One region of the Duganella zoogloeoides genome, then DNA from elsewhere that is predicted to be linked to it. Evidence: predicted binding sites of a transcription regulator. Region 1 holds the regulator's gene; each other region holds the start of a gene.

Region 1 (7,428 bases):
TTGATGTCTTCTTCCACCTGGTGCTTGTACTCGGTCTCGGAAATCAGCATGCCAGCGACAAACGCCCCGAGCGCCAGCGACAGCCCGGCCTGTTCGGTGATCCATGCCGCGCCCAGCGTGATCAGGAGCAGGTTGAGCATGAACAGTTCCTGCGAGCGGCGCTTGACCACGATGGTAAACCAGCCGCGCATCAGGCGGTGGCCGACGAACAGCAGCAGGGTCAATACGATCACGGCCTTGACACCGGCCCAGGCCAGGGTTTCCGCCAGCGCGTCCGGGCGCTGGCCCAGCGACGGGATCATGATCAGCAGCGGCACCACGGCCAGATCCTGGAACAGCAAAATGCCGATGATCTTGCGGCCATGCTCGCTCTCGAGCTCGAGCCGCTCGGTCAGCATCTTGACCACGATGGCGGTGGACGACATGGCCAGCGCGCCGCCGAGTGCAAACGCGCCTTGCCAGCTGATCTGCAAATGGGCCGGTAGCTGGCTGGCGATGAGCCAGCCGAACAGCAAGGTGGCAATGATGGTAAACGCCACCTGCGCCAGCCCGAGGCCGAACACGATGCCGCGCATCGCCAGCAGCTTGGGCAGCGAGAATTCGAGCCCGATCGAGAACATCAGGAATACCACGCCGAACTCGGCCAGGCCGTGGGTGGCTTCGCTTTCCATGGCCCAGCCGAGCGCGTGGGGGCCGATCAGGATGCCGACGGCCAGGTAGCCGAGCATGGGCGGCAAATGCATCATGCGGAAGGCCACCACGCCCAGCACGGCGCTGCCTAACAACACCAGGGTCAGTTCGAGCGGGGAAAACGTCATGTTGCCGTAGCCGTCAGTTTTTTATTCAGTGGTTTCGCCCCACGCAGGCACAATGTTTCGACTGGCAAGTTTTTTGCTTTCTTAATTCGGCTATACTTGGGTATGAGTGTAACCCATGAAAAAACAATGCTGAAAGCTTTTGACGCAAAAATGGCGGCGCATGCGCTGCGGCTCGCCCGTGAAACGTTGCAAAACGAGGCTGCTGCCATTACTGCGCTGGAGCTGCGCCTGGGTGACGACCATACCGTCGTCAAAGCGATTGAACTGTTGTTTAATTGCAAGGGCAGGGTGGTGGTGTCCGGTATCGGCAAGTCCGGCCACATCGCTCGCAAGATGGCAGCCACGTTCGCCTCCACCGGCACCCCCGCCATGTTCGTACATCCGGCCGAGGCTGCGCACGGCGACCTCGGCATGGTTACTGCTGACGACGCTTTCATTGCCATTTCGTACTCGGGCGAAAGTACCGAGCTGATGACCATCCTGCCGGTGGTCAAGCGCATGGGCAGCAAGGTCATTGCCATCACCGGTAAACCAGGCTCCAGCCTGGCCAGCATCGCCGACGTCCACCTCAATGTAGCGGTGGCCAAGGAAGCGTGCCCGATGAACCTGGCGCCCACCACGTCCACCACCGTCACGCTGGCGCTGGGCGACGCGCTGGCAGTGGCCTTGCTCGATCTGCGCGGTTTCAGGGAAGAAGATTTTGCCCGGTCGCATCCGGGCGGGGCGCTGGGCCGGCGCCTGCTCACCCACGTGCGCGACGTCATGCGCAGCGGCGCCGATGTGCCCAAGGTGCGTGCCGACGTCAAGCTCACCGACGCGCTGCTTGAAATGACCAAAAAAGGCATGGGCATGACCGCCGTGGTCGATGCCGAGGACAGACCGATCGGCGTATTTACCGACGGCGACCTGCGCCGCATGATCGACAAGGTGCAGGACTTCACCCAGGTCCTGATCCGCGACGTCATGCACGCCAACCCGCGCAGCATCGCGCCGGAACAGCTGGCGGTCGATGCGGTCGCAATCATGGAACAGTTCCGCATCAACCAAGTGCTGGTGGCCGACGCCGATGGCAAGCTGGTCGGCGCGCTGCACATCCACGACCTCACACGCGCCAAGGTGATCTGATGCCTAACGTACGTAAAAGAACCGCCCACCGCTGGTCGCTCACCTGGATGGTCGTCATCGGCGTATTCGTGGCCGTCGGTACCGGCTGGATGGTGCAGTTGATTAACGAATCGAACCAGGATACGGCGCAGGACAAGTTCCGCAACGAGCCCGATTACATCATCGACCGGTTCAGCGTGGTGCGCATGACCAAGGACGGCAAGCCGGCCTATATCATTTCCGGCGACAAGCTCACCCACCTGCCGGCCGAAGAAGCGTCCGACATCATCAAGCCCTATATCAACACCTTGTCGGCCGAGCATCCGCCAATGACGGTGCGCGGCGACACCGCCCGCGTCGATCAGGACAACTCGCGCGTCAAGCTCGACGGCAACGTCAGCGTGGTACGCCCGGCCAGTGGCAAAAGCCAGGCCATGAGCCTGACCACGTCCACGCTCACCGTGTTCCCGGACGAGCAACGGATGGAAACCGTCGCACCGGTCGAACTGCACCTGGGCAAGACGGTGGCCACGGGTGTCGGCATGACCGCCAACAACGCAACGCTGCAAACCCAATTGGGCGGACGCGGCAAGATCACCGTGCCGCCGCATGCGGCACGCTAAAGGAAGATTATGAGAGCAATCACCAAGCACACCTTCTGGTCGGCAGCACTGCTGCTGGCGGCACTGACCATTCCGGCGCGCGCCGAAAAAGCCGACTCCAACAAGCCGATCGAAGTGTCGTTCGACCAGGCCGACTCCGATGACGTCAAGCAGATCAAGACCTTCACCGGCAATGTCATCCTCACGCGCGGCACCATCCGCATGACCTCGCCGAAGGCGGTGGTCACGCAAGACCCCGAGGGCTACCAGTTCGTGGTGCTCACCGGCACGCCCGGCGTGCAGGCCACGTTCCGCCAGAAACTCGACGGCGAGACCGACAAGTGGGTGGAAGGCCAGGCCGACCGCATCGAATACGACGACAAGACCGAGCTGGTCAAGCTGATCTCCAAGGGCCGCATCAAGCAGCTCGAGTCGGGCAAGGTCACCAGCCAGGTCGATGGCGAGTTCATATCCTACGACAGCCGCCGCGAAGTGTTCGCGGTGAAGAACAGCAGCAGCGGCGAGAGCAAACCGGGCGCCGGCCGCGGCACCATGGTGATCCAGCCATCGTCCAAGCGCCCGCCGATCGCGCCGGCGCAGCCGGTGCCGGCCACCCAGCCTGCGGGGAAATGACATGGAACCAAGTTGCGGTAGCACCCTGATCGTTCGCGGCCTGCAGAAAAGCTATGGCAAGCGCCAGGTCGTTCACGACGTGTCCCTGCAAGTCGATTGCGGCGAAGTGGTGGGTTTGCTCGGCCCCAACGGCGCCGGCAAGACCACGTCGTTCTACATGATCGTCGGCCTGGTACCGTCGGACGCCGGCACCATCGATATCGGCGGCGTCGACGTCTCGTCGCTGCCGATCCACCGCCGCGCCTCGCTCGGCCTGTCGTACCTGCCGCAGGAAGCGTCGGTGTTCCGCAAACTGACGGTGGAAGAAAATATTCGCGCTGTCCTCGAAATCCAGAAAGTGGACGGCAAGCCTTTATCCAAGGCTGACATTACTGAACGGCTCAATACCCTGCTGGCCGATTTGCAAATCGAGAAGCTGCGCGAGAACCCCGCGCTCTCGCTCTCCGGCGGCGAACGCCGCCGGGTGGAGATCGCCCGTGCGCTGGCCACCAACCCGCGCTTCGTGCTGCTCGACGAACCATTCGCCGGGGTCGACCCGATTGCCGTGATCGAGATCCAGCGCATCGTGCGCTTTCTCAAGGAGCGGCAAATCGGCGTCCTCATTACCGATCACAATGTGCGCGAGACGCTGGGCATCTGCGACCGCGCATATATCATCAACCAGGGCTCGGTGCTGGCTTCGGGCCGTCCGGACGACATCATCGCCGACGAGTCGGTCCGCCGCGTCTACCTGGGTGAACACTTCCGAATGTAATCCATGAAACAGTCGTTGCAACTGCGGACCTCGCAGCATCTCGCGCTGACGCCCCAACTGCAGCAATCGATCCGCTTGCTGCAGCTCTCCACGCTGGAGCTGCACCAGGAACTCGAACAACTCCTGACCGACAATCCCTTGCTCGAGCGGTTAGACGACCCGCTCGACCATTCGCTGCGGCTGTTGTCCGACGGCGCCATCAGCCAGCAGGCGCCGTCCGGCGAAGCGCCGTCCGAATCGGGCCCGCAGGAAGCGGCGCCCGCCGGCGAGGCCGACGCCTACGAAGGCCCCGCCGCCGATACCGAAAGTACCACCGCCGAAGCGGACATGGACTGGAGCGACGCCGGCCGCAGCAAGGCGCCCGACGACGAAGACGCGCGTCCGCAAATCGAAGCGCACCACTGCACCCTGCGCGAACACCTGATGGAGCAGATGCGGGTGACCGTGCTCGAGCTGCGCGACCGCGCGCTGGTCGAGCTGATCATCGACGCGCTCGACGAAAACGGCTACCTCGAAGAAGCGCTCGACGAGATCCACGCGCGCCTGCCGGAGGAACTGGAAGTCGAACTCGACGAGCTGCAAACGGCATTGTCGCTGCTGCAAAGTTTCGACCCGGCCGGCGTGGGGGCGCGCAATGCGGCCGAGTGCCTGGCGCTGCAAATCAAGCGCTTGCCCGGCATCGCGCTGGTGACGCGACGGATGGCCGTGGCCATCGTCGAAAAGCACCTGACGTGGTTTGCCCAGCGCGATTTCAACAAGCTGAAAAAAGCGCTGCTGTGCGACGACGAAGACTTGCGCGAAGTACAGACCGTGATCCGCCAGTGCAATCCGCACCCCGGTGCGGCGTTCGCGTCCGACGTGTCGGACTACGTGGTGCCGGACGTGATCGTGAAAAAATCGCGCACCGGCTGGCAGGTCAGCCTGAACAACGACGTCATGCCGCGCCTGCGCGTAAACGCCATGTACGCCAACCTGCTCAAGCAGAAGAAGGGCGAGGGAGGCGAGGGCGCCATGGGCGCGCAGCTGCAGGAAGCGAAGTGGCTGATCAAGAATATGCGCCAGCGGTTCGACACCATCCTGCGCGTGGCGCAAGCGATAGTAGAACGACAAAAGAACTTTTTCTCGCACGGCGCCGTTGCCATGCGCCCCCTTGTGCTTCGCGAAATTGCTGATACACTGGGTTTACACGAGAGCACCATTTCTCGGGTAACAACTCAGAAATACATGCTGACGCCGCACGGCATGTTTGAGCTGAAATATTTTTTTGGTAGCCACGTCGCCACCGAAGCGGGAGGTGAAGCCAGTTCGACGGCGATACGGGCACTGATCGTGCAACTGACAGGAGCTGAAGACCCTAAAAATCCTTTATCCGACAGTAAGATTGCGGACATGCTGGGAGAACAGGGCATGGTGATTGCGCGACGCACTGTTGCCAAATATCGCGAAGCCCTCAAAATCCCTCCAGTCAGTCTCCGCAAGTCTTTGTAGTGCACTGGTTCCTGCTTACTCGGCAACAATGGGTAAAGCACGAACCGTCAGCGACATTTATCTTTAGGAGTGTGTATGAATCTCACCATCAGTGGACATCATCTCGAAGTGACCGCCGCCATTCGTGAATACGTGCAGAGCAAGCTCGAACGCGTGACACGGCACTTTGATCAAGTGATTGATATTGCTGTCATTCTGACCGTAGATAACCTTAAAGAGAAAACCAAGCGCCAAAAGGCTGAAATCAATCTGCGCCTGTCCGGTAAAACGGTCTACGTGGAAAGCCTGTCGCAAGACCTGTACGCTGCGATCGACACCCTGATCGACAAGCTGGACCGCCAGGTCATGAAGTACAAAGGCAAAGTCCAACAGCACGGCCACGATGCGATCAAGCATCTCCCGGATAACTTCGAACCAGCTGCCGCCGCCCTTTAACAACGGCGCGACACACCAACTAAGGGCGCACAAGGCGCCCTTTCTTGTTTTTGGAGCTACATGAAAATTGTTTATCTGGTTTATACCGTTCTCCTTTCCGCCTCCGCTGCTTCCGCCGTCGCCGCCACCTGCCAGCCGGCGCCGGCCGCCGTCATCGACATCGACGCCAACAGCTACTACAACGACGCCAACCATTCCGTGATCGACCCGGCGCGGCGCGCCAAAAACATCGCCAGCACCGAGCCGGTCGAACAATTCTTGTCTGGCGTCGCCCGCAACGCCAGCCGCTACCAGGCCAACGGCAAGCCGCAAGACGCCGCCTGCGCCTTGAACTGGCTGGACAGCTGGGCCGGCCAGCAGGCCATGCTGGGCAAGATGTCGAGCGAACAGGCGTATTTCGTGCGCAAGTGGACCCTGGGCGGACTGGCGCTCAGCTATGCGCGCGTGCAGGCAGCCGCCATGCCCGCGCAAAAGCAAGCGATCGAGGCGTGGCTGTCCACGCTGGCCGACGCCACGCTGGTCCACGCCGACACCCGCAAGGGCAAGCGCAACAACCATTACTACTGGGAAGGGCTGGCAGTGACTGCCGTCGGCGCCGTCACCCACGACCAGCGTCTATTAACTTGGGGCCACGGCGTGTTCGACAACGCCATGGCCCAGGTGGCACCCGACGGCGCGCTGCCGGCCGAGATGGCGCGCGGCGCCAAGGCGCTGCACTACCACGCGTTTGCTGCCGCGCCGCTGACCATGATGGCGTCCATCCTCGACCTGCAGTCGCCGATGCTGGACCGGTTGGTGACATTTACGCTGGCCGCCGCGCGCAATCCTTCGGCCATGAACCAGGCGACCGGTTTCAAGCAGGAAGCGGTGAATGACATGCCGTTTGCCGTGATCTACGCGCGCCACATGGGGCACCCGCCAGCAGCCGCTGCAAAATTCCAGGCCCGCCTCGGCGGCGATTTAACCTTGCCCAACCCGCTAGAACATTTTCCGTCGTCGAACAAATCCACAGGACAGCCATGAGCGAACACGTATTAACTGCCGTCAGTGACGGCACCGGCGTCATCACGCTCGATCGTCCGCGCGCGCTCAACTCGCTGTCGCTCGACATGGTGCGCGCCATCACGCACACCCTGCTGGCCTGGCGCGACGATGACGCCGTGCAGGCGGTGGTCGTGCGCAGCAGCAGCGACAAGGCGTTTTGCGCCGGCGGCGACATCCGCTTCTTCCACGACCTGGGCCGCGCCACGCCGCAGCAGGGCAGCGCGCTGGTCGAGGATTTCTTCACCGAGGAATATGCGCTCAACCACCTGGTCCACCATTACCCGAAACCGTTTATTGCGCTGATGGACGGCGTGGTGATGGGCGGCGGCATGGGCGTGGCGCAGGCCGGCCCTCACAGCCGCACACGCATCGTGACCGACCGCACCAGGATGGCGATGCCGGAGACCAATATCGGCCTGTTCCCGGACGTGGGCGCCAGCTATTTCCTGTCCCGCTTGCCGGGACGGCTGGGACTGTACCTGGGTATCACCGGCGCCACCATCGGCGCGGCCGATGCGCTGTATGCGGGACTGGCCGACCATTACGTGCC
Region 2 (7,428 bases), 1.9 Mb from region 1:
TTTCCTTCAATACCGCATCGGCGCGGATGCGCAGGAAGCCGTCGCCAACCTGCGCCTGGGTGTGGCGGTTACCGAGGTGGAAGGCGCAGCGCAGCAGCGTGTGGGCGTCGGCGCACGTCACCTTGTAGGTGGGCTCCGCCGCCGCCACCACGGCGATCACGCGCCGGTCTTCGCCGGTGAGCAGGTCGCCGTCGCGCAGCACGGTGCCGCGCGTGGTGAAGACTGCCACGTCTTCACCGTTGTCGAGGGTGGCGCGCAGGCGGCATTTTTCGCGCAGTTCGTAGGGCAGTACCAGCCGCGCGGCGATGGGGCCAGCTTCGGCCGCTGAAATCTTGGTGTGAAAGGTGAACATGTGGTTTGCTTAGAACAGGAAGTAACGCTGCGCCATCGGCAGCACGCTGGCCGCTTCGCACACCAGCAGCTCGCCATTGGCGCGCACTTCGTAGGTTTCGGGGTTGACGTCCATCCTGGGCGCCAGGTCGTTGTGGATCATGTCGGACTTGCGCAGCGCGCGCATGTTCTTCGCCACGATCAGCGTTTTATTGAGCTTGAGCCGCTCGCCAATGCCGTCGTCGTACGCCGACTGCGAGACAAACGTAAACGACTTTTTCAGGCCGCCGCCAAAGGCGCCGAACATCATCCGGTAGTGCACCGGCTGCGGCGTGGGGATCGACGCGTTCGGGTCGCCCATCGGCGCGGCCGCGATCATGCCGCCCTTGATGATGGTGGACGGCTTGACGCCGAAGAACGCCGGCTTCCACAGCACCAGGTCGGCGATCTTGCCCACTTCGACCGAGCCCACCGCATGCGCAATGCCGTGCGTGATGGCCGGGTTGATCGTGTACTTGGCGATGTAGCGCTTGACGCGGAAGTTGTCGTTGTTCGACGAATCCTGCGGCAGCGGACCGCGCTGCACCTTCATCTTGTGCGCGGTTTGCCAGGTGCGCAGCACCACTTCGCCCACGCGGCCCATGGCCTGCGAATCGGACGACATCATCGAGATGGCGCCGATGTCGTGCAGGATGTCTTCGGCGGCGATGGTTTCGCGGCGGATGCGCGATTCGGCAAACGCCACGTCTTCCACGATGGCGGGATCGAGGTGGTGGCACACCATCAGCATGTCCAGGTGTTCGTCGAGCGTGTTGACGGTAAACGGCCGGGTGGGATTGGTGGACGATGGCAGCACGTTCGATTCGCCCACGGCCGCGATGATGTCCGGTGCATGGCCGCCGCCCGCTCCTTCGGTGTGGAAGGTGTGGATGGTGCGGTCCTTGAACGCGGCGATGGTGTCGGCCAGGTAGCCGCCTTCGTTGAGGGTGTCGCTGTGGATGGCTACCTGCACATCCATGTCGTCGGCGACAGTGAGGCAGTTGTCGATGGCGGCCGGGGTGCTGCCCCAGTCCTCGTGCAGTTTCAGGCCGATGGCGCCGGCCCGCACCTGTTCTTCCAGCGGCGCGGGCAGGCTCACATTGCCCTTGCCGAGGAAGCCGAGGTTCATGGGAAAGGCATCGGCCGCCTGCAGCATCGAGTGCAAATGCCACGGGCCCGGGGTGCAGGTGGTGGCCGAGGTGCCGGCCGAGGGACCGGTGCCGCCGCCGATCATCGTGGTCACGCCGCTCGTCAAGGCTTCCTCGATCTGCTGCGGGCAGATGAAGTGGATGTGGGTGTCCACCCCGCCAGCGGTGACGATCTTGCCTTCGCCGGCGATGATCTCGGTGGCGGCGGCGATGATCATCGTGACGCCGGGCTGGATGTCCGGGTTGCCGGCCTTGCCGATGGCGGCGATCATGCCGTCGCGCAGGCCGATGTCGGCCTTGACGATGCCCCAGTGGTCGATGATGACGGCGTTGGTGATCACGGTATCCATCACCAGCGGGTCGGTGCGGCAGCGCTGCGACTGGCCCATGCCGTCGCGGATCACTTTGCCCCCGCCAAATTTCACTTCTTCGCCGTAGATGGCGTAATCATGTTCGATTTCGATAAACAGTTCGGTGTCGGCCAAACGGATGCGGTCACCAACGGTGGGACCGAACATCTCCGAATAAGCGCGGCGCGAGATTGTAGCCATGTCTGCCTTTAGCTGAGTTTTTATTCTTTGGGGGGATTCGGGTCCAGCTTGCCCATGACTTTGCCGCTGAAGCCATAGACTTCCATGTCGCCCGACAGCGTGACCAGTTCCACCGTGCGTTGCTGGCCCGGCTCGAACCGGACCGCAGTGCCGGCGGCGATGTTGAGGCGCTTGCCGTAAGCCTTCCAGCGCTCGAACTTGAGCTCCGTGTTCACTTCAAAAAAGTGGAAGTGCGAGCCGATCTGCACCGGGCGGTCGCCCTGGTTGGTCACCACCACCGTGGCGGTCTCGCGGCCTTCGTTGAGACCGATCTCGCCTTCCTTGAGTCGATATTCACCGGGAATCATTGCGATCTCCTCGTTCAGGGTATGGGATTGTGGACGGTGACAAGCTTGCTGCCGTCGGGGAAAGTGGCTTCGACCTGGATGTCCGGGATCATCTCGGGGATGCCATCCATGACATCCTTGCGCGACAGGATGGTCTGCCCCTCGGACATCAGCTGCGCCACGGTCTTGCCGTCGCGCGCGCCTTCCATGATGGCGCAAGTGATCAACGCCACCGCTTCCGGATAATTGAGCTTCAATCCGCGCGCCAGGCGGCGCTCGGCCACGATGCCGGCGGTGAAGATCAGCAGTTTGTCTTTTTCTCTGGGTGTCAGTTCCATGTGCTTCCAGTCATATTCGTATTCTGTTCGTCGGCGGTTCAGGTTTGCCAGATGCGCGGCGTGACCGCTTCGCGCTCCAGCAATTGCGGGCGCACGCGGCGCCACACCGCCAGCATCAGGCGGCGCGCGGTCTCGCTGTCGTCGCCCAGGTGGCGCGCCACGAGCACGCCCCTGGTATGGGTAACGCCGAACACATGCCCACCGTTGACCACAGCGCCGGCCGAGCCGTGGGCCGCAGCGTTTGCCGCACCGTTGGCAGCAGTAACGGCCGCACCGTCCGCCGCAATGTCGGCGCGGATATCGGCCAGCAGCTGGTTCATCTGCGCCGCCGGCAGCGCCTTGCCCGCCGCGATCAGGGTGGCGCACACGGTGCGCCCGCCCAGCGCCAGCGGGCTGTCGAGCCGCCCGCCCAGCATGGCGCCCTGCTCCCACCACAGCAGCTTGCCCTCGCGCCGGATGGTGCTGCGCTGGGTAATGGTGCCGGTGTTGAACACTTCGCCCGAGCCGCGCCGGCCCATGCACAGGATCTCGCAGCCGATGTAGGTGGCCCCAGGCGCCAGCTCCACGTGCTGGTCGAGGATGACGTCGGCCGTGTCGAAGAAAATCGTCTCCTGCGGCAGCCATTCCAGCGCGGCGTGCTGGTTCACATGCAGGTGCACGGTCTGGCGCGAGCGCTTGCCGTTGGCCTGGTACCACTTGGCCGCGCCGGGCGTGGTAATGCAGGCATGGGCGTGGTCGCCCACGCCGATGTCGATGGCCAGCTGGTCGCCGCCCACCACGCCGCCCGGCGGATGGACCACGATGGCGTGGCAGACTTTTTCATCTTCCGGGTACAGCGCCTTTTGCACGCGCAGCGGGCCGTGGTGGCGGTTGTTGAACAGGCGCGTGGTGCCGCCGTCGTCCGCGAAACCGAGCGTGAGACCGGCCTGCCAGGCGGCGGCTTGGCGGGCAGTATGGTCGCTCGGTGAGGTGCAATCTGGCATGGCGCAATCGTTGATAAATAATGTCGTGTCGTATGCAAGCTGCGTGCCAGCCTGCCAAGATTATTCATAGCGGTTTTAGAAACATCACGCACCGTAAAGGTGCATTTGCACCAATGTAGCGCAATTCTCACGCCCGCAAATAAATGTTGACATCGAAATCGATTCCTATATCCTGACTAAATCGTTGCACTAAATCGATTTAGTAAGGCTCAGACCGGACAGATCGCCTCATTAGTGTATCGATGCAGTAGAGGCCCACTATAAAAACCACAACGGAGACAACCGATGGTCACAACACATTCCGGCAGCCAGCTGCCGCGCTATCCCAACATGAAGCCCATGGCTGCAGCCCTGGCGCTGCTGCAAATGTCGTCGCTGGCCCAGGCCCAGGAGGCCGCCCAGACCGGCGCACCGCAACTGGAACAGGTAATCGTCTCGGCCAACCGCCGCATCGAAAAGCTCGAAGACGTGCCGCAATCGATCTCGGTGCTGACCGGCGAAACGCTGGAGCGCAACAACGTGCGCGAGTTCGACGACATCGTCAACCTCTCCCCTGCCCTGACCATTTCCACCGGCACCCAGGTGGGCACCAACAGCATCAATATGCGCGGCATCGGCACCACGTCCAACAATATCGGCATCGAGGGCGACGTGGCCGTCATCGTCGACGACATGCCGTACGCCCAGGCGCAGCAGGCGTTCCGCGACCAGTCGGATGTCGCGCGGGTGGAAGTGCTCAAGGGTCCGCAAAGCACCATGTTCGGCAAGAGCGCGATTGCCGGCGCGGTCGTGATCACGACCAAGCCCATCGGCGCGGGGCCGATGAAGGGCAAGCTGTCGCTGTTTCGCAGCAGCGACGACGAATACCGCGTGCAGACGTCCGTGAGCGGGCGCATGTCCGACACCGTCGGTGTGCGGGTATTCGCCAGCAAGACCAATTTCCCGGGCCTGCTCTACAACCTCACCACCGACAGCATGCAGAACGGCTCCGGCGGCAAGACTTTCTTCGCCAAGGTGCAGTGGCAGGTCACGCCGGACCTCGACGTGCAGCTCGCGCCGCGCTACGACCACGCGCTGCGCACCGGGAACACCGCTGCCATCAACTCGATCGGGCCGGGCGTGGGCTACCTGTACAACAAGAACTACAAGGCGCTGTCGAACACCGAGGTGCTGCGCGGGATTAACGTCTCGCAGTTCAACACCACCATCCGCAACGACTCGCCCACCGGGCTGGAAGCGACCGATCGCGGCATCGGCGTGCGCGTGAACTACCTGTTCCCCGACAGTTCACCGATGGCCGGCCACGCGCTGACGTCGATCACGTCGGTGGACAACAACAAGTCCAACGACTTCCGCGACAACGACAATATCGACCTGGTGTCCACGTTCTACCAGCTCGACCACTTCGGCAAACCGTCGGGCATCAACGAGTCGCCCGAGATCAACGGCACCATGGACACCAAGATGACCAGCCAGGAGTTCCGCCTGACGTCGCCGGACAGCGGCAATTTCCGCTACCTGGCCGGCCTGTGGATCGCCCGCACCAGCATCGACCGCACCTACCGGCGCGGCAATCCGTTCGTCAAGGAGACCAGCTGGACCAACTACGAGACGTCGTCGTCGGTGCTCAACCGCGCGCTGTACTTCAACGGCAGCTGGGACTTCATCCCGAAACACACGTTCACCGGCGGCGTGCGGCTCACGCGCGAATCGAACGACTACATGTTCCACACCATCGACAGCCTGCTGTCGTCGGCGCCGAACAACGTGCACACGGGCGAGAACTACTACAACGCGCCCAAGCACCACGAGAACTACGTGACCGGCAAACTCGGTTACGGCTACAAGCTCACGCCCAACACCATGGTGTACGGCACCGCATCGACCGGCACCAAGGGCGTGGCATACGACATGACCAGCGGCGCCAACAACGTCAACGTGTTCAAGCGCCTGCCGCTGGCGCCCGAGGAAGCCACCAGCTACGAAGCCGGCTTCAAGGCCAACCTGTGGAACAACCGCGCCACGCTCAACCTGGCCGTGTTCAAGACCCGATTCCGCGACTATCAAACGTCGGCCACCGAGCGCTTCTCGGACGGCAGCCAGGCCAGCGTGTTGTACAGCATTCCGAAGATCCAGACCCAGGGTTTCGAGGCCGACGCCACTGCGCTGATCACGCGCGAATTCCTGTTGTCGGCCAACCTGGCCTTCACCCGCGCCACGGTGGTGAACTGGCGCCAGGGTCCGTGCTACAGCGGCGCCAAGGACTGCACCGTGCCGAACGAACTGGTGCCGGGCGCGTTCCTGCGCGACGCCAGCGGCGGCCTGATGCCCAACTCGCCCAAGTGGAAAACCAACCTGGGCGGCGAGTACACGCTGCCGATCAAAAGCTTCAAGACCGCGATCAACGCCAACGTGCGCGCGCAGTCCAAAGTGCAGGGCGCGATCAGCCAGGACCCGAGCCTGAAACGGCCCGGCCATGCTATCGTTGACCTGGGCGCCTCGATCGCCGGCCGCGGTGGAAAATACAAGCTGTCGGTCGGTGTAAAAAACCTGTTCGACCACCACTACTCGGTGGGCAACGGCGGCACCTTCCTGAACTTCAAGCAGACGTCGGGCCCCGACATTCGCTCGTATGGCTGGCAACCTGCGCGCGACGCATTCCGCTATTACACCGCCCGGCTGGACGTCAATTTCTGACCAGCCGCTTACCAGAATCAAGGACACCATGAGCGAACCTAAAATTCAGGATGTGGCACGCCTGGCGGGGGTTTCCCCGTCGAGCATCTCGAATTTCCTCAACAACCGCATGGGGCAAATGCGGCCGGATACGCAAGCGAAGATCCAGCAGGCCATCGAGCAGCTGGGCTACCGGCCCAACAACGCCGCCCGCCAGCTCAAAACCGGCGTGGCGTCGATGGTCGGCCTGCTGGTGCCGTCGCTGGCCAACCAGTTCTTCGGCGCGCTGGCTTGCGCGGTGGAGGCGGCGGCCGCCCGCCACCACTGCCACGTGATGACCTTCAGTACCTTCCGCGATCCCGAGCGCGAACGCGCCGTGATGGCCGACCTGCTGGCGTATGGCGTCAAGGGCATCATCACCGGCTCGGCCCTGAGCGACACCGAACATCTGGAAGCGGTGACGTCGCGCTGCCCGGTGGTGGCGTTCGACATCAAGCGCGGCGACGAATCGCACCAGCGCATCGCCACCGTCTCGATGGACAACGCCGCCGCCACCACGCTGGCGGTCGAACACCTGGCCATGCTGGGCCACCGCGCCGTGGCGCTGGTGACGCCGCCGCCGTACACCCTGAATCGCCAGGAACGCATACGCGGCTTCCAGCAGGCCGCGGCCGCCGCCGGTGTCAAGGGAGAGCTGATCATCGCCGACGCCACCGACGGCCCCACCGACCTGCACGGCGACACCCGGCTGTTCGAACTCGGGCGCAGCGCAGCGTCTCGCATCGTGACGTCGTCGGCACGGCCCACGGCGGCCATAGCGATCAACGACATGATGGCCATCGGCGTGGGCGTGGGCCTGAAACAGCTGGGACGGCGCATCCCGGCCGATATCTCGCTGATCGGCATTGACGATATTTTCTTCTGCGCCGCGCACGACCCGCCACTGACCACGCTGCGCCAGCCGATCCAGGCCATGGCCGACGCCGCGCTGCAACGCATCCTGACGCCGGACGAACCGGCCGACGGCGCGCTGTTCG
Region 3 (7,428 bases), 1.3 Mb from region 1:
CAAGGGCCGCCGCTACTGGGCGTCCGGCTTCGACGTCAATCCCAAGGTAGGCGACAACAGCGTGGTGGGAGACGGCGTGGTGCGCTCGGACCGTACGCCCGATCCCGAATACTACGAAGTGCAAAAAGTGTATTCGCCGCTGGTGTTCGAGGGCGATCCGAGGTCCGGCAAGGTCACGGTGGTCAACCGCTACGACTTCCGCGATACGTCCGACCTCGATTTCGACTGGGTGCTCACCAACGACGGCAACGAGGTCACGCGCGGTGCGCTGACCGTGCCGGCCGTCGCTGCAGGCGCGAGCCGCCAGGTGGAAGTCAGGCTGCCCAAGCTGCGTTCGACCGGCGGCGAACAACTGGTGACCTTGCGCGCCAAAGCACGCACCGGTTCGGTCAAGGGCGTGGCGGCCGGCACGGTGGTGGGCTGGTCGCAGTTCGTCACGGTGCCAGCTTCCACTCCGGCGGCGACGGCCAAAGCGGTGCAGCCAACGCGCGCGGGCGACGACATCCGCCTCGCTGGCGGCCCGGCCGTCTTGCGGCTCGATGCGAAGACCGGCCTGGTGGACTACGCGGTAAACGGCAAGACCGTGCTCAAGGGCGGCGCACCGAACTTCTGGCGCGGGCTGATCGACAACGACGAAGGCGCGGGCGTGGACAAGACGCACCAGGTCTGGAAGACGTTCTCGGAACAGCGCCACGTGCGCTCGGTCACACTGGACGGCAACCGGGTAAAAGTCTTGTATAGCTTTGGCGCCGGCGCCGCCCATTGGCAAACGACGTATACCCTTGATGCCGATGGCGCGCTCGGTGTGGCGGCGACGTTTACGCCGCTGCGCGACGACTTGCCCGATCCGCTGCGCCTGGGCCTGCGCTTCGACAACGACAACACGCTCGACACCATCGCATGGTACGGCCGCGGACCGCAGGAATCGTATGCCGACCGTGCCACCGGCTACGCCATCGGCCGCTACACCGGCAAGGTGGCGGACCAGTACCATGGCTATAGCCGTCCGCAGGAAAGCGGCAACAAGACCGGCGTGCGCTGGCTGTCTCTGTTCAACTCCCAGGGCAGCGGCATCACCGTCAAGGGTACCGCGCCGTTGTCGGTCAACGCGCTGGCGTTTCCGTACGAAGACCTGTACCTGCGCCCGCGCGGTGCCTGGAAAAGCTCGGAGATCGCGCCGCACGGCGCCGGCTCGCTGCTGATCGACCTGGCCCAGAGCGGCGTGGGCGGCGACACCGGCTGGAACCTCACCGGCCGCGCCCACGTCAAGTACCGCATCAAGCTTGAACCGGCCAGCTACAGCTTTACCATCGCGCCGCTTGCTGCCAAACCGCAGGAAACAAAATGAAAATAATGAAAACCGCCGTCGCGCTGGCGCTGGTGTGCAGCGCGCCGTGGACGACTGCTCAAACTCCCGCACAACCGGGCGGCCCGTGGGTAGCCGACCTCGGCAACGGACGCTACCAGAACCCGATCCTGTACGCCGACTATTCCGATCCCGACGCCATCCGCGTCGGCACCACGTTCTACATGACCGCGTCGAGCTTCAGCAACGCGCCGGGACTGCCGCTGCTGCAATCGACCGACATGGTCAACTGGGAACTGGTGGGCCATGCGCTGCCCAAGCTGGTGCCGGCGCAGGCATTCGCCACGCCGCAGCCGGGCAAGGGCGTGTGGGCGCCGTCGCTGCGCCATCACGCCGGCAAATTCTGGATCTTTTATCCCGATCCCGATTTCGGCGTGTACGTGATCACCGCCACCAGCTTTGCCGGACCGTGGAGCGAGCCACACCTGCTGTTGGCCGGCAAAGGCATCATCGATCCGTCGCCGCTGTGGGACGACGACGGCAAGGCGTACCTGGTGCACGCGTGGGCCAAGAGCCGTGCCGGTTTCAACAACATCCTGACCTTGCGCGAGATGGATCCCGAGGCGCGTACGCTGCTCGACCAGCGCGGTAAAGACATCATCGACGGCAACAAGCTCGGTGGCTACACCACGCTCGAAGGCCCGAAGTTTTACAAGAAAGACGGCTACTACTATATCTTCGCGCCGGCCGGTGGCGTGGAACACGGCTGGCAGTCGGTATTCCGCTCGCGTACCATCGCCGGGCCGTACCAGGACCGCATCGTGATGGCGCAGGGCGGCTCCACCACCAACGGCCCGCACCAGGGCGCGTGGGTCGATGATCTGAAAGGGCGCGCCTGGTTCTATCACTTCCAGGACAAGCGCGCGTATGGCCGCATCGTCCATTTGCAGCCGATGCGCTGGCACGACGGCTGGCCGGTGATCGGCGAGGACAAGGCCGGCAAGGGCACGGGAGAGCCGGTACTGATGCACGACAAGCCGGCCGGCAAGGACAGCGGCATCAAGGCGCCACCGGCGGGCGACGAATTCAATGCCGCCAAATTGGGGCAGCAATGGCAGTGGAACGCCAACGAGGCGCCGGGCTGGTATGAACTCAACGCCAAGCAGGGCAGTTTGCGATTGCACGCGCAGGCGGCGCCGGTGGGTGGCAGCGTGCGCGACGTGCCTTCGGTGCTGACGCAAAAATTCCCGGCGCCGGCCTTCACGGTCGATACCCGTATCGCCGTGCAGGGCGACCTGAGCCGCGCGGGCCTGGTGGTGCTGGGGATTCAATACGCGTGGATCGGCGTGCAGCAGGGCAAAAATGGCAGGGAGCTGGTGCTGGCCACCTGCGCAGAACCTGCTGCCGCCTGCAAGGAGCAGGTGCAAGTGCTAAGGCCGCTGGACCAGGGCGCGGACAAACATGCGGATAAACAAGCGCTCTACCTGCGGGCGCAAGTGAGCGACGGCGCGGTGGTGCGCTTCTCTTACAGTATGGACGGCAAGCAGTACACGCTGGCGGGGCAGCCGTTCACGGCCAGTGTGGGACGCTGGGTGGGGGCGCAAGTGGGCTTGCTGGCAACGCAGGCGCCGGGAGCCAGCGGCGCCCCGGCGTATCTCGATGCCGACTACTTCCGCGTCGGCAAATAATCTCAACAATGCGCCGGCAGATTACCCGCCGGCAGCTTGCTTACAGCACCTCGCCTTTGGCGATCTCCACTTTCGGTTCAGGTGCCACCGCAGCCGGCTGCACCGGTGCGGCTTTCGCCTCGAGCGCCGCCAGGCGCGTTTCCAGGGCTTCCAGCTTGGCGCGGGTTTTGGCCAGCACCTGGGTCTGAATATCGAACTCTTCGCGGGTAACCAGGTCGAGCTTGGAGAAGCCCTGGGTCATCATGGACTTGACGTTCTTCTCGATGTCCTTGGCGGGCGAATTTTCGACGGCCTTGGAGATCTTGTTCTGCAAGTCGTTAAAAAAAGTATTCATATCCATAATATTCCTTGATCTGGTGGCTGGACGGATGCACCATTGAAGTGCGTCCGTGTATCGGTGTGGTGCAAATTCAAACAGCGCGGCCAACTTTCCTTCCAAATTATCACTTTTGTCAGAGCCGGCGCCCTGTCGCCCATGACAAAGCAGGCAACTACTGCTATCTACCAGGCAACGTTAGCTGGCACGCATTCTGCTATAGAAGCCAGGGAATGCTTAACGCTTCGCTTCACAAGGATTTTACCCGCATCGCACCTAGTATCTGTATTCAGTTTCGATAACTACAAGGACAAAATGATGAAGAGCCAAAACAAAAGCCTGACCCGAACCCTGACAGCAGCAGCGTTGACTTTGGCATTCGCCACCATGAGCGCTCAAGCGCAGGCCCAGGAAGCGCAACCCGCTGCCGAGGCCGTACCAGACAACCAGATTACCTATAACGTCGCCGTTGTCAGCGATTACCGTTACCGCGGCATTTCGCAAACCCGTCTGCAACCAGCCGTGCAGGGCGGTGTTGACTATGTCAACAACCCCACCGGTGTATATGTAGGGGCCTGGGCCACCAATATCAAGTGGATCAAGGACGGCGGCGGCGATGCATCGTATGAATTCGACGTCTATGCCGGCAAACGCGGCCAGATCACTGATACCTTTGCCTACGACGTCGGCGCGCTGTACTACGCCTACCCTTCGAACAAGCTGAGCACCAACGCCAACACTTTCGAATTGTACGCCCAGGTGAGCGCCGGTCCGTTCTCGCTCAAATACTCGCACTCGACCAGCAACCTGTTCGGTACCGCCGACAGCAAAAACAGCGGCTACCTCGACGGCCAGTTCAACTACGACGTCTATGACGGCTATGTGCTCAATCTCCATGCCGGCCACCAGAACGTCAAGAACAACGGCCCGGTCAGCTATAGCGACTACAAGGTCGGCGTGACCAAGGACTTCGGCGTGTTCTCGGTGTCGGTTGCCGGCATCAAGACCAATACCGATGCATACGTCGGCCGCAACGGCAAAAACCTCGGTAAATCGGGCGCGGTTGTGACTATTTCCAAAACTTTCTAAGCGAGGCTCTCATGAAAATGATTACCGCCATTATCAAGCCGTTCAAGCTCGATGAAGTCCGCGAAGCCCTGTCGGCGATCAATGTGCAGGGCATCACGGTGACCGAGGTGAAGGGTTTCGGCCGCCAAAAAGGGCACACCGAGCTCTATCGCGGCGCCGAATACGTCGTGGACTTCCTGCCGAAGACCAAGATCGAAGCGGCCGTCGATGACAGCATCGTCGAACAGGCGATCGAAGCGATCGAAGGCGCAGCCCGCACCGGCAAAATCGGTGATGGCAAGATCTTTGTGTACAACCTGGAACAGGTGATCCGCATTCGTACCGGCGAAACCGGCAACGAAGCTCTTTAAGGGGATTTAGATGAAGAAAACTATAACAACGTTGCTAGCTGGGGTATCTCTGCTGTTCGCTCTTGCCGCACCTGTCCATGCGCAAGATGCCAAGCCGGCTGATGCGCCGGTGGCCGCCGCCACCGCCGCTGCACCGGAAGCTGCCGCTGCACCCGCCGCTGCGCCTGCGGCGGCCACCGCCGCCGTGGCTGAAACCGCTCCTGCCGCCGCGCCCACCCCGCAAAAGGGCGACAACGCCTGGATGATGGTGGCCACGCTGCTGGTGATCATGATGACGATTCCTGGCCTGGCCCTGTTCTACGGCGGCCTGGTCCGTTCCAAGAATATGCTGTCGATCCTGATGCAGGTCTTCATGATCTTTGCCGTGATCGTCGTGCTGTGGTGTATCTACGGTTACTCGCTGGCGTTTACCGAAGGCAATGCATTCTTCGGCAACCTGCATGACCGCACCTTCCTCAACAATATCTACGATCCGGTCAAGGGCACCTTCGCCTACGCTGCCACCTTCAGCAAAGGCGTGGTGATTCCGGAGTTCATGTTCGTTGCCTTCCAGGCCACGTTCGCAGCGATTACCTGCGCACTGATCGTCGGTGCATTTGCCGAACGCGCCAAGTTCACCGCCGTCCTGCTGGTCGTGGTGATCTGGTTCACCTTCTCGTACCTGCCTATCGCCCACATGGTCTGGTTCTGGACCGGTCCTGACGCGATCAAGGATGCCGCTACCCTGGCGACCGAAACCGCCAAAGCCGGCTACCTGTTCCAGCACGGCGCGCTCGACACCGCTGGCGGTACCGTGGTGCACATCAACGCCGCTGTGGCCGGCCTGGTCGGTGCTTACGTGATCGGCAAACGCGTCGGCTACGGCCGCGAATCGATGGCGCCGCACTCGGTGACCATGACCATGATCGGCGCTTCGCTGCTGTGGGTCGGCTGGTTCGGTTTCAACGCCGGTTCGCCGCTGGAAGCTGGCGACATCTCGGCCCTGGCCTTCATCAACACCTTGCTGGCCACTGCAGCTGCGACCGTGTCGTGGGTCTTCGCTGAATGGATCTTCAAAGGTAAACCATCGATGTTAGGTGGCGCTTCGGGTGCGGTAGCGGGCCTGGTCGCGATTACCCCGGCTTGCGGCTTCGTCGGTCCAATGGGCGCGCTGATCATGGGTCTGCTCGCTGGCGTGATCTGCCTGTGGGGCGTGAATGGCCTGAAACGCCTGCTGGGCGCCGACGACTCGCTGGACGTGTTCGGCGTGCACGGCGTGGGCGGCATCCTGGGCGCCATCCTGACCGGCGTGTTCGCTGCGCCATCGCTCGGTGGCCAGGGCATCTTCGACTACGTGGCCAACAAGCCATCGGCCGACTACTCGATCAGCGGCCAAGTGCTGATCCAGGCAACCGGCGTGGGCGTGACCATCGTCTGGTCGGCAGTGGTTGCCTTCATCGCCTTCAAGCTGGTTGACATGGTGATCGGTCTGCGCGTGCCGGAAGAAGAGGAACGCGAAGGTCTGGACATCACCACCCACGGCGAGTCCGCCTACCACATGTAATCCGGCATGTAATAACGTTGCAACGTTGTTGAAAAAGCCTCCGCACTTGTGCGGGGGCTTTTTTTTATTTCCGCCTTTAAAATAGGGTTATCGCCCCGATGTAGGTTGTCCACAAGGTAATATTCGGTGTTTCAGCGTGCCTGGAGGGTCGTCCTCCCGCATCATTTAAGGAAGTAAACATGGTTCCCCATCTCGCCACGGCCCTGACCGGCCCGCTCCACGACCTCGAAGAAAAGATCCTGGCCGCCACTCCCGCCATCGAGCGCTGGTTCCGCCTCGAGTGGCAAGAGCACACGCCGCCATTCTATTGCTCGGTCGATATGCGCAACGCCGGCTACAAGCTGGCGCCGGTGGACACCAACCTGTTTCCCGGCGGTTTCAACCACCTGGCGACCGAGATGCTGCCGTTGTCGGTGCAGGCCGCCATGGCCGCGATCGACAAGTATTGTCCCGACGCGCGCAACCTGCTGATGATCCCGGAAATCACCCAGCGCCACCCCACGTACTGGCAAAACGTCGCCCGCCTGATGCAGATTTTCCGCCAGACCGGCTTGCACGTGCGCCTCGGTTCGCTGTCGCCCGAGGTGACGCAGCCCACGCCGATCGCACTGCCGGACGGCAATATGCTGGTGGTGGAACCGCTGGTCCGCTCGGCCAACGGCCGCCGCGTGGGGCTGAAAGACTTCGATCCGTGCACGGTGCTGCTCAATAACGACCTGTCGGCGGGCATCCCCGACATCCTGCAGAATATTCACGAACAAAGCCTGCTGCCGCCGCTGCACGCGGGCTGGGCACTGCGCCGCAAGAGCAACCACCTGAACGCCTACGACGAAGTGGCGAAGAAATTCGGCAAGCTGATCGGTGTGGATCCGTGGATGTTCAACCCGCTGCACGCCAAGTGCGATGCAGTGAATTTCCGCACCGGCGAGGGCTACGAATGCCTGGCCGCCAATGTCGATACGCTGCTCTCGAAGATCAAGAAGAAATACAAAGAGTACGGCATGAAGGAACAAAAGCCGTTCGTGATCATCAAGCCCGACGCCGGCACCTATGGCACCAGCATCCTGACCATCAAGGATTCCAGTGAAATCAAGGACTTGACGCAGGCCCAGCGCGACAAGATGATCGTCATCAAG
Region 4 (7,428 bases), 1.1 Mb from region 1:
TTGTTCGTAGGTGAAAGCTCGGGCCAGCGCCATCAGGGCTTGTTCCAGCAGCAGGCCCACGAAGCCGATGGCCACGATGGCGATGATGATGTGCGGGACATTCAAATTGTTCCACTCGTCCCATACCCAGAAGCCGATGCCCACGCCGCCGGTCAGCATTTCGGCCGCGACGATCACCAGCCACGCGGTGCCGATCGACAGGCGCACGCCGGTCAGCACATACGGCAACGCCGATGGCAGCAAGATCTTGGTCAGGATCTTCCACTCCGACAGGTTCAGTACGCGCGCCACGTTCATATAGTCCTGCGGCACGCGCTGCACGCCGACGGCGGTGTTGATGATCATCGGCCAGATCGAGCAGATGAAGATCGACCAGATCGCAGCGGGGTTGGCCGACTGGAACACCAGCAGACCAATCGGCAGCCAGGCCAGCGGCGACACCGGTTTCAGCAAGCTGATAATGGGGCTGAACATGGCGCTGACAAACTTCACGCGGCCGATCACGAAGCCGAGCGGGATGCCGACCAGCGCAGCCAGGCCGAAGCCCACCGCCACCCGCTGCAAGGACGCCAGCAGGTTCCAGCCTATGCCCTGGTCATTCGGGCTGTTGCGATAGAACGGATCGGAGAACATTTTGACCGCTTCGTGGAATGTCACCAGCGGCGTCGGGAAGGTGGCGTTCTTGATGGTGATCAGCTGCCAGATCAGCACCAGCAAGGCGGCGCCCACCAATGGCGCGACGATTTTCATGGCGGTGGCCGAAAGCTGCTGGCGCACGCGCGCGCTGGAATTGGCGGCCAGCGCGCGGCGCGGGCGGCGCGCCGGCTTTCCAGCTTCGAGGACTTCGGTATCGAGCGGCTTGGCGCTGTCGGGTTGGAGCATGGCGTTCATGGCTTTCCTTCAAAGGACGATGAATCGGACTACTGCAACTTAAGCGCGGATCTTGAACGAGGCGGCAAACGCCTTCGGGTTCGAGCCATCCCACACTGCGCCATCCACCAGCTTGGACGTGCGCAGCGGGCTTTTCGGCACCGGTGTCTTGGTCATCGCCGCCGCATCCTTGTACAGGTCGATCTGGTTGACCGACTTGGCCACGGCCAGGTAGTCCGGGTCGTCCTTGAGCAGGCCCCAGCGGCGGTGCTGGGTCATGAACCACATGCCGTCCGACAGGTAAGGGAAGTTCACCAGGCCGTCGTTGTAGAACTTCATGTGATTGGCGTCGTCCCAGGTCTTGCCCAGGCCATTCTGGTAGCGGCCCAGGATGCGCTGGTCGATCGCGTCCTTGCTGGTGTTGACATACGACTTGTCGGCGATCACTTCGGCCATCTTGTTCTTGTTGGCCAGCGATGCGTCGATCCATTTACCCGCATCCAGGATGGCGGCCATCATGGCGCGGCAGGTGTTCGGATATTTTTTGGCGAATTCCAGGGTGGAGCCCAGCACTTTTTCCGGGTGGTCCTTCCAGATGTCCTGGGTGGTGGTGGCGGTGATGCCGATGCCGTCCATGATGGCGCGGTGGTTCCACGGTTCGCCCACGCAGAAGCCGTCCATATTACCGACGCGCATATTGGCCACCATCTGCGGCGGCGGCACCGTGATCACTTTGGCGTCCTTCATCGGGTTGATGCCGTTGGCGGCCATCCAGTAGTACAGCCACATGGCGTGGGTGCCGGTCGGGAAGGTCTGGGCGAACGTGTACTCGCGCTTGTCAGTGCGCATCAGCTTGGCCAAGCTGGCGCCATCGACGGCGCCCTTGTCGGCCAGCTTTTTCGACAGCGTGATGGCCTGGCCATTGTTGTTCAGGCCCATCAGCACCGCCATGTCCTTCTTCTGTCCACCAATGCCCATCTGTACGCCGTACAGCAGGCCGTACAGCACGTGGGCGGCATCGAGGTCGCCATTGGACAGCTTGTCGCGCACGCCGGCCCACGAGGCCTCCTTGCTCAGCACGAACTTGACGCCATACTTCTTGTCGAACCCCAGCACCGACGCCATCACCACCGACGCGCAGTCGGTCAGTGGAATAAAGCCGATCTTGACTTCTTCCTTCTCCGGTTTATCGGAACCTGCCGCCCACACACCACCAGTTGCCAAACCCAACATGCTTCCTCCTGCGACCAGACTTGCGCCATGAATGATTTTCCTGCGCGTGACATTAACGTCGGCCGGGGTCGGTGGCAAGGCGTTGTCGGCGATATTTGGTGTTTCTTTCATGGCGTTCCCTTAGTAGTCAGCAAAACCGTTGGACCAAAAAAAACGCCTACCCCCGCGAACGCATTCGCGTGATGGTAGACGTCGTTGTCTTGTGACCCTCACCGCCGTTGGCGAGGTTCAGCAGCGCAGCGTTGCGCTTGGTTTAAGACTATGCAATGTCTGTGCCAGCGGGCTGTCACAGGGGGAAGGTAAGGGAATTGACGACAATGCACCGCACCCGCGCACCGTTGGTGAGCACGCGCCTCATTTTGGACGCGAAAAACAAAATAAAGATTATCCGAGCAGGTCTTCGACATCCAGAATACGCTGCGCGACTTCCGAGAGCTTGAGGTTCTTGCTCATGGCCATGCTGCGCAGCTTCTGGTACGCCTGCTCTTCGCTGAAATGTTGGCGCTCCATCAAGAGCCCCTTGGCGCGCTCGATGATCTTGCGCTCGGCCAGCTTGCTCTTGGTGTCGGACAGTTCGTCGAGCAGTTTCTGCTCGCGCTTGAACCGCGCCAACGCCACGTTGAGCACCGGCTTGATGCGGTCGCTCTGCAGTCCGGCCACGATGTACGCCGACACGCCGGCCGCGACGGCCGCTTCCATGCTGGCCGTGTCTTCACTTTCGGTAAACATCACGATGGGGCGGCGCTCGTCGCGGGTGGCGATGACGATGTGCTCGAGCACGTCGCGCGCATCGGACTCGGCATCGACGATGATCATGTCCGGCTGTAACTGGGCTATGCGGTCGGGCAAATACATGTCCGGCGGCAGCGAGGCAACGATGTCGTAACCGGCCTCGAGCAGCCCAAGCCGCAGTATCCGCGCCCGTTCGACCTGGGCGTGCATGGCCTCGTCGTCCTCGCTCCCGGGATGGATGAGGGCGTTGACGACAACAATGCGCAGGTTACGCGTGGTCATGGGAGGTGGCAGCGGGTTGGTCCTGGGCTGTAAGGCAAGCAAGAACCAAACCAGTCGTTTTGATGTGCATGCGCAGATTCTAAGGCACAACACCAAATTTTTGCCAGTTTATCGGGGCTTCTGTCGATTTAATGCCACCGGGTACCTCATTCCCACCCTAGCGCTGCATTCCCCAGCGCAGCACCGTGATGCGTTCGAGCGGCCGGAACACGGCGTTTTCGATCAGCAGCCCGATCAGGATCACGGCAGCCAGGCCGGCAAACACCTTGTCGGTATACAGCTCGTTGCGGTTCTGGAAGATGTACCAGCCCAGGCCGCCCTGCCCCGACGTGGTGCCGAAGACCAGTTCGGCCGCGATCAGGGTGCGCCAGGCAAACGCCCAGCCGATCTTCAGGCCCGACAGTATCGATGGCAGCGCTGCCGGCACCAGGATGTGCAGTACCAGCCGCAGCCCGCTCAAGCCGTAATTGCGGCCGGCCATGCGCAGCGTTTCGGGCACGCTCTGGAAGCCGGCGTATGCGCCCAGCGCCAGCGGCCACAGTACCGCGTGCACGATCACGAAGATCAGGCTGCCCTTGCCCAGGCCGAACCACAGCAGCGCCAGCGGCAGCAAGGCAATCGCCGGCAGCGGGTTGAACATCGACGTCAGCGTTTCGAGCAGGTCGCGGCCCACGCGGGTGGACGCGGCCAGCGCGGTCAGTACGAAGGCGGCCAGTACGCCGGCGGCGTAACCCTGGACCAGCACGGCCAGCGACGTGCGGATACGGTCGAGCAGTTCACCGCTGGCGATGCCGTCAAAAAAGGCGCTGGCCGTTTGCAGGAAGCTCGGCAGCAGCAGGTCATTGTGCTGCCAGCGCGCGATGGCCTCCCACAGCACGGCCAGTGCGGCGAGGATCAACGTCTTGCGCAGCCAGGTTTGCTGGCGCAGGCGGCGCACCAATGGCGCAGGGCCGGGGGCGATGCGCAGTGTGGCGGCGGCGGGGGTATATTCGTACTCCTGGCGGATCGGGGGTTCGAGACTAAGGCTCATCAGGCTTTCTCCGCAATCCGGGATACGTTCCCATCGGCCCGCGCCCCCGCCCCGTCATCCTCGCGAAGGCGGGGATCCATAGACCGCGTGATGGGATACTCAGCATGGATCCCCGCGTGCGCGAGGATGACGTTGGAAATGACGGGGCTGGTATTGATGGTGGCGGCTTCGGGCGCGCCTGATGCATCCTCCACCCCGCCAAACAATAAACCGTGAATACGCTGCGTCGCCGCCTGGAACTCCACGCTGCCCGCGCTGGCCAGCCCGAACTGGTGGCTGTTCAACTCCGCTCTTACCTGCCCCGGGTGCGGCGACAGCAGCAGGATGCGGTTACCGACCACCAGCGCCTCCTCGATCGAGTGCGTGACAAACAGCAGCGTAAAGCGCAGCTCTTCCCACAGCCGCCCCAGCTCTTCCTGCATATTGCGCCGCGTGAGCGCGTCGAGCGCGGCAAACGGTTCGTCCATCAGCAGGATATCGGGCTGCATCGCCAGCGCGCGGGCGATGGCCACCCGCTGCTTCATGCCGCCCGACAGCGTGTGCGGATGGGCGTTCTCGAAACCGGCCAGGCCCACCTTGGCGATCCAGTGCCGCGCGCGTTCTTCGGCCTGGTGGCGGTTCAGACGTTTTGTCATCAACAGCGGGAACATCACGTTTTCGCGCACTGTTTTCCACGGCGGCAGCTGGTCGAATTCCTGGAACACCACCATGCGGTCCGGTCCCGGCCCGGTCACTTCACGGCCGTCGATGCTGATGGCGCCGCCGGCTGGCTTGATGAAGCCGGCCGCCGCCTTCAACAGCGACGACTTGCCGCAGCCCGAAGGCCCCAGCAGCACGAAGCGGTCGCCGCGATACACATCGAAGCTCACCTCGTGGGTGGCGCACACGGCGCCGTATTCGAGGCTGACATTTTCCGCCCGCAGCAGTGGCGCCGGCGGTGGTGCGGCGCGAACGATCTGGAACGCCATGTCAGCCACCCTTGGTAATCACGGGGTCTTCGAAGAAGTAGTCGCGCCAGCTGGCCGGCTGCTTCTTGATCGCGCCCACGCGGTACAGGAACTGCGCCAGGCCCAGGGTGTTTTGCGGCTCCACGCTGAATTTCACTTCCGGATTCTTAAACACTTTCAGCACCAGCGCGCGGTCGATCTTGCTCTTGGTCACGCGCAGGAACGCATCGGTCGCGCCTTCCGGATTGGTGCTCGCGTACTGCGCGGCTTCGGCCAGCGCGGCGGTAAAGGCCCGGTAGGTTTTCGGATTCTCGTTGCGGAATTTTTCGGTGGCGTACAACACGGTGGCCGAGCTGGGGCCGCCCAGCACGTCGTAGGAATTGAGCACGATGTGGGCATTCGGATTGCCGGCCAGTTCCTGCTCCTGGAACGGCGGGTTGCCGAAGTGGGCGTTGATCTCGGTGCCGCCCGCGATCAACGCGGCGGCGGCATCCGGGTGCGGCAGGGTTTGGGTAAACTTGTCGAGCCGCGCGAATTCCTTCTCGCCCCATTGCTTGGCCGCCGCGTATTGCAGGATGCGCGACTGCACCGACACGGTAACCGCAGGCAGCGCGATGCGGTCCTTCTCGGTAAAGTCGGCGATGGTTTTGACCTTGGGATTGGTGCTCACCAGGTAGTACGGAAAACTGCCGAGCGACGCCACGCCTTTTACGTTCTGGCGTCCCGCCGTGCGGTCCCAGATGGTCAAGAGCGGCCCCACGCCGGCACCGGCGATATCGACGGCGCCCGACAACAAGGCATCGTTGACGGCTGCGCCGCCGGACAGCTGTTTCCACTCCACCTTGATCTCGAGGCCGTTTTTCTTGCCGTGTTTTTCGATCAGCTTCTGGTCCTCGGCGACGTTGAGCAGCGCATACACCACGCCGAACTGGCGCGCGATGCTGATGGTCCCTTCGGCATGGGCGGGGGCGGCGGCGGCAAAGCCCAGCAGCAGGCTGGCGGCGATGGTACGTTTGAACAGAGTGGTCATGGTGGTCCCGTGGTCAAAAAGTCTCAAAAAGGCACATCGCCTTCGATGGTGGTGCGATACAGTTTGCGGCGCAGGTGGTCGGGCGTGCCGGCCGCCAGGTGCATCAGCGAGCGGTTGTCCCAGAACACCATGTCGTGCGGCGCCCAGCGGTGGCGATACACGTGCTCCGGGCGCACGCTGTGGGCGAACAGTTCTGCCAGCAGCGCGCGGCTCTCGTCGTCCGGTATGCCGACGATGCGCGTGGTGAAATGCTCGCTCACAAACAGCGCCTGGCGCCCCGTCTCCGGGTGCGTGCGCACCACCGGGTGGACCACCGGCTGCACTTCGTCGATCTGCGCTGGCGTGAGCGCCGGGCGCCACGGGTTGCGGCGGCGCAGTTCCTCGTATTGCACCAGGTAGCTATGCTCGGCGCGCGCCCCGCGCACGGCGTGGCGCAAGGCGGCCGGCAGCGTATCCCACGCCAGGTGCATATTGGCGAACAAGGTGTCGCCCCCCTCGGCCGGCAGCTCCTGCGCGTGCAGCATCGAGCCCAGGCTGGGCTTGTCCTTGTACGACAGGTCGGAATGCCAGAAATGGCCGGCATCACCGAGGCCGATCGGCTGGCCGTTCTCGATGATGTTGGAAATGACCAGCACTTCCGGGTTGGACGGCAGCTGGAAGTTGCGCAGCACATGGATTTGCAGCGGCCCGAAACGGCGGCTGAAATCGACCTGCTGCTGCGGCGTGATGCGCTGGTCGCGGAACACCAGCAAGTGGTGATCGAGGTGCGCCTGGTGGATGCGCTGGAAATCGCGCGCAGGCAGCGGATGATGCAAATCGAGGCCGAGGATCTCCGCACCCAAAGGCGCATCGAACACTTCGACCTCGAACATAGCTTGGAGAACGGCAGACATGGCACAGCTCCGAAATCAGTGTGCCACCAGTCTAGACCGCGTTCCTTATTTGTAAAACGAAGCTTATCGGCTAACGATATAAGAAAGCTTTATACGGCAACCGTCTCGTACCGCGCCAGCGACTGCTCCACGCGCGGCGCCAGTTCAGCCAGCGAGGACACGCTCATGCCCAGCTCCTGCAGCTTGCCGTCCTGGATGCCGTACACCCAGCCGTGCACCGTCAGTTCCTGGCCACGATCCCAGGCGTCCTGCACGATGGTCGTGCGGCAGACGTTGGAGACTTGCTCGATCACGTTCAATTCCACCAGGCGCTCCGAGCGGCGTTGTTCGTTGACCACGGTGCCCATGTAGCGTTCGTGCTTCTGGTGCACGTCGTGCACGTGGCGCAGCCAGTTATCGACCAGGCCCACG

The links. Region 1 encodes sigma-54, which starts transcription at its own class of promoters, with help from an activator protein. Its sites were predicted from a motif close to TGGCANGNAANCTGCTTT; they were not measured.
Region 2: a site for sigma-54 is predicted at 3,747-3,764, ahead of SR858_RS15410 (urease accessory protein UreD). Genes of this name have one in related genera too.
Region 3: a site for sigma-54 is predicted at 3,514-3,531, ahead of SR858_RS02025 (TorF family putative porin). Genes of this name have one in related genera too.
Region 4: a site for sigma-54 is predicted at 3,153-3,170, ahead of SR858_RS01040 (ANTAR domain-containing response regulator). Genes of this name have one in related genera too.

What each region holds. Positions count from the first base shown of each region.
Region 1 is NZ_CP140152.1:5,434,867-5,442,294, reverse strand. Features, by position in the region: gene SR858_RS23915 (monovalent cation:proton antiporter family protein) at 1-818, opposite strand, end outside; gene SR858_RS23910 (KpsF/GutQ family sugar-phosphate isomerase) at 945-1,943, shown strand; gene lptC (LPS export ABC transporter periplasmic protein LptC) at 1,943-2,545, shown strand; gene lptA (lipopolysaccharide transport periplasmic protein LptA) at 2,555-3,157, shown strand; gene lptB (LPS export ABC transporter ATP-binding protein) at 3,159-3,911, shown strand; gene SR858_RS23890 (RNA polymerase factor sigma-54) at 3,915-5,399, shown strand; gene hpf (ribosome hibernation-promoting factor, HPF/YfiA family) at 5,475-5,834, shown strand; gene SR858_RS23880 (alginate lyase family protein) at 5,895-6,857, shown strand; gene SR858_RS23875 (enoyl-CoA hydratase/isomerase family protein) at 6,854-7,428, shown strand, end outside.
Region 2 is NZ_CP140152.1:3,490,873-3,498,300, forward strand. Features, by position in the region: gene ureE (urease accessory protein UreE) at 1-352, opposite strand, end outside; gene ureC (urease subunit alpha) at 362-2,068, opposite strand; gene SR858_RS15400 (urease subunit beta) at 2,089-2,415, opposite strand; gene SR858_RS15405 (urease subunit gamma) at 2,430-2,732, opposite strand; gene SR858_RS15410 (urease accessory protein UreD) at 2,771-3,715, opposite strand; gene SR858_RS15415 (TonB-dependent receptor) at 4,001-6,412, shown strand; gene SR858_RS15420 (LacI family DNA-binding transcriptional regulator) at 6,441-7,428, shown strand, end outside.
Region 3 is NZ_CP140152.1:446,847-454,274, forward strand. Features, by position in the region: gene SR858_RS02010 (glycoside hydrolase family 2 TIM barrel-domain containing protein) at 1-1,348, shown strand, start outside; gene SR858_RS02015 (glycoside hydrolase family 43 protein) at 1,345-2,994, shown strand; gene SR858_RS02020 (accessory factor UbiK family protein) at 3,035-3,334, opposite strand; gene SR858_RS02025 (TorF family putative porin) at 3,629-4,399, shown strand; gene SR858_RS02030 (P-II family nitrogen regulator) at 4,411-4,749, shown strand; gene SR858_RS02035 (ammonium transporter) at 4,760-6,292, shown strand; gene gshA (glutamate--cysteine ligase) at 6,472-7,428, shown strand, end outside.
Region 4 is NZ_CP140152.1:218,744-226,171, reverse strand. Features, by position in the region: gene ntrB (nitrate ABC transporter permease) at 1-891, opposite strand, end outside; gene SR858_RS01045 (CmpA/NrtA family ABC transporter substrate-binding protein) at 931-2,214, opposite strand; gene SR858_RS01040 (ANTAR domain-containing response regulator) at 2,488-3,117, opposite strand; gene SR858_RS01035 (ABC transporter permease) at 3,275-4,147, opposite strand; gene SR858_RS01030 (ABC transporter ATP-binding protein) at 4,147-5,115, opposite strand; gene SR858_RS01025 (ABC transporter substrate-binding protein) at 5,117-6,124, opposite strand; gene SR858_RS01020 (TauD/TfdA dioxygenase family protein) at 6,148-7,017, opposite strand; gene can (carbonate dehydratase) at 7,107-7,428, opposite strand, start outside.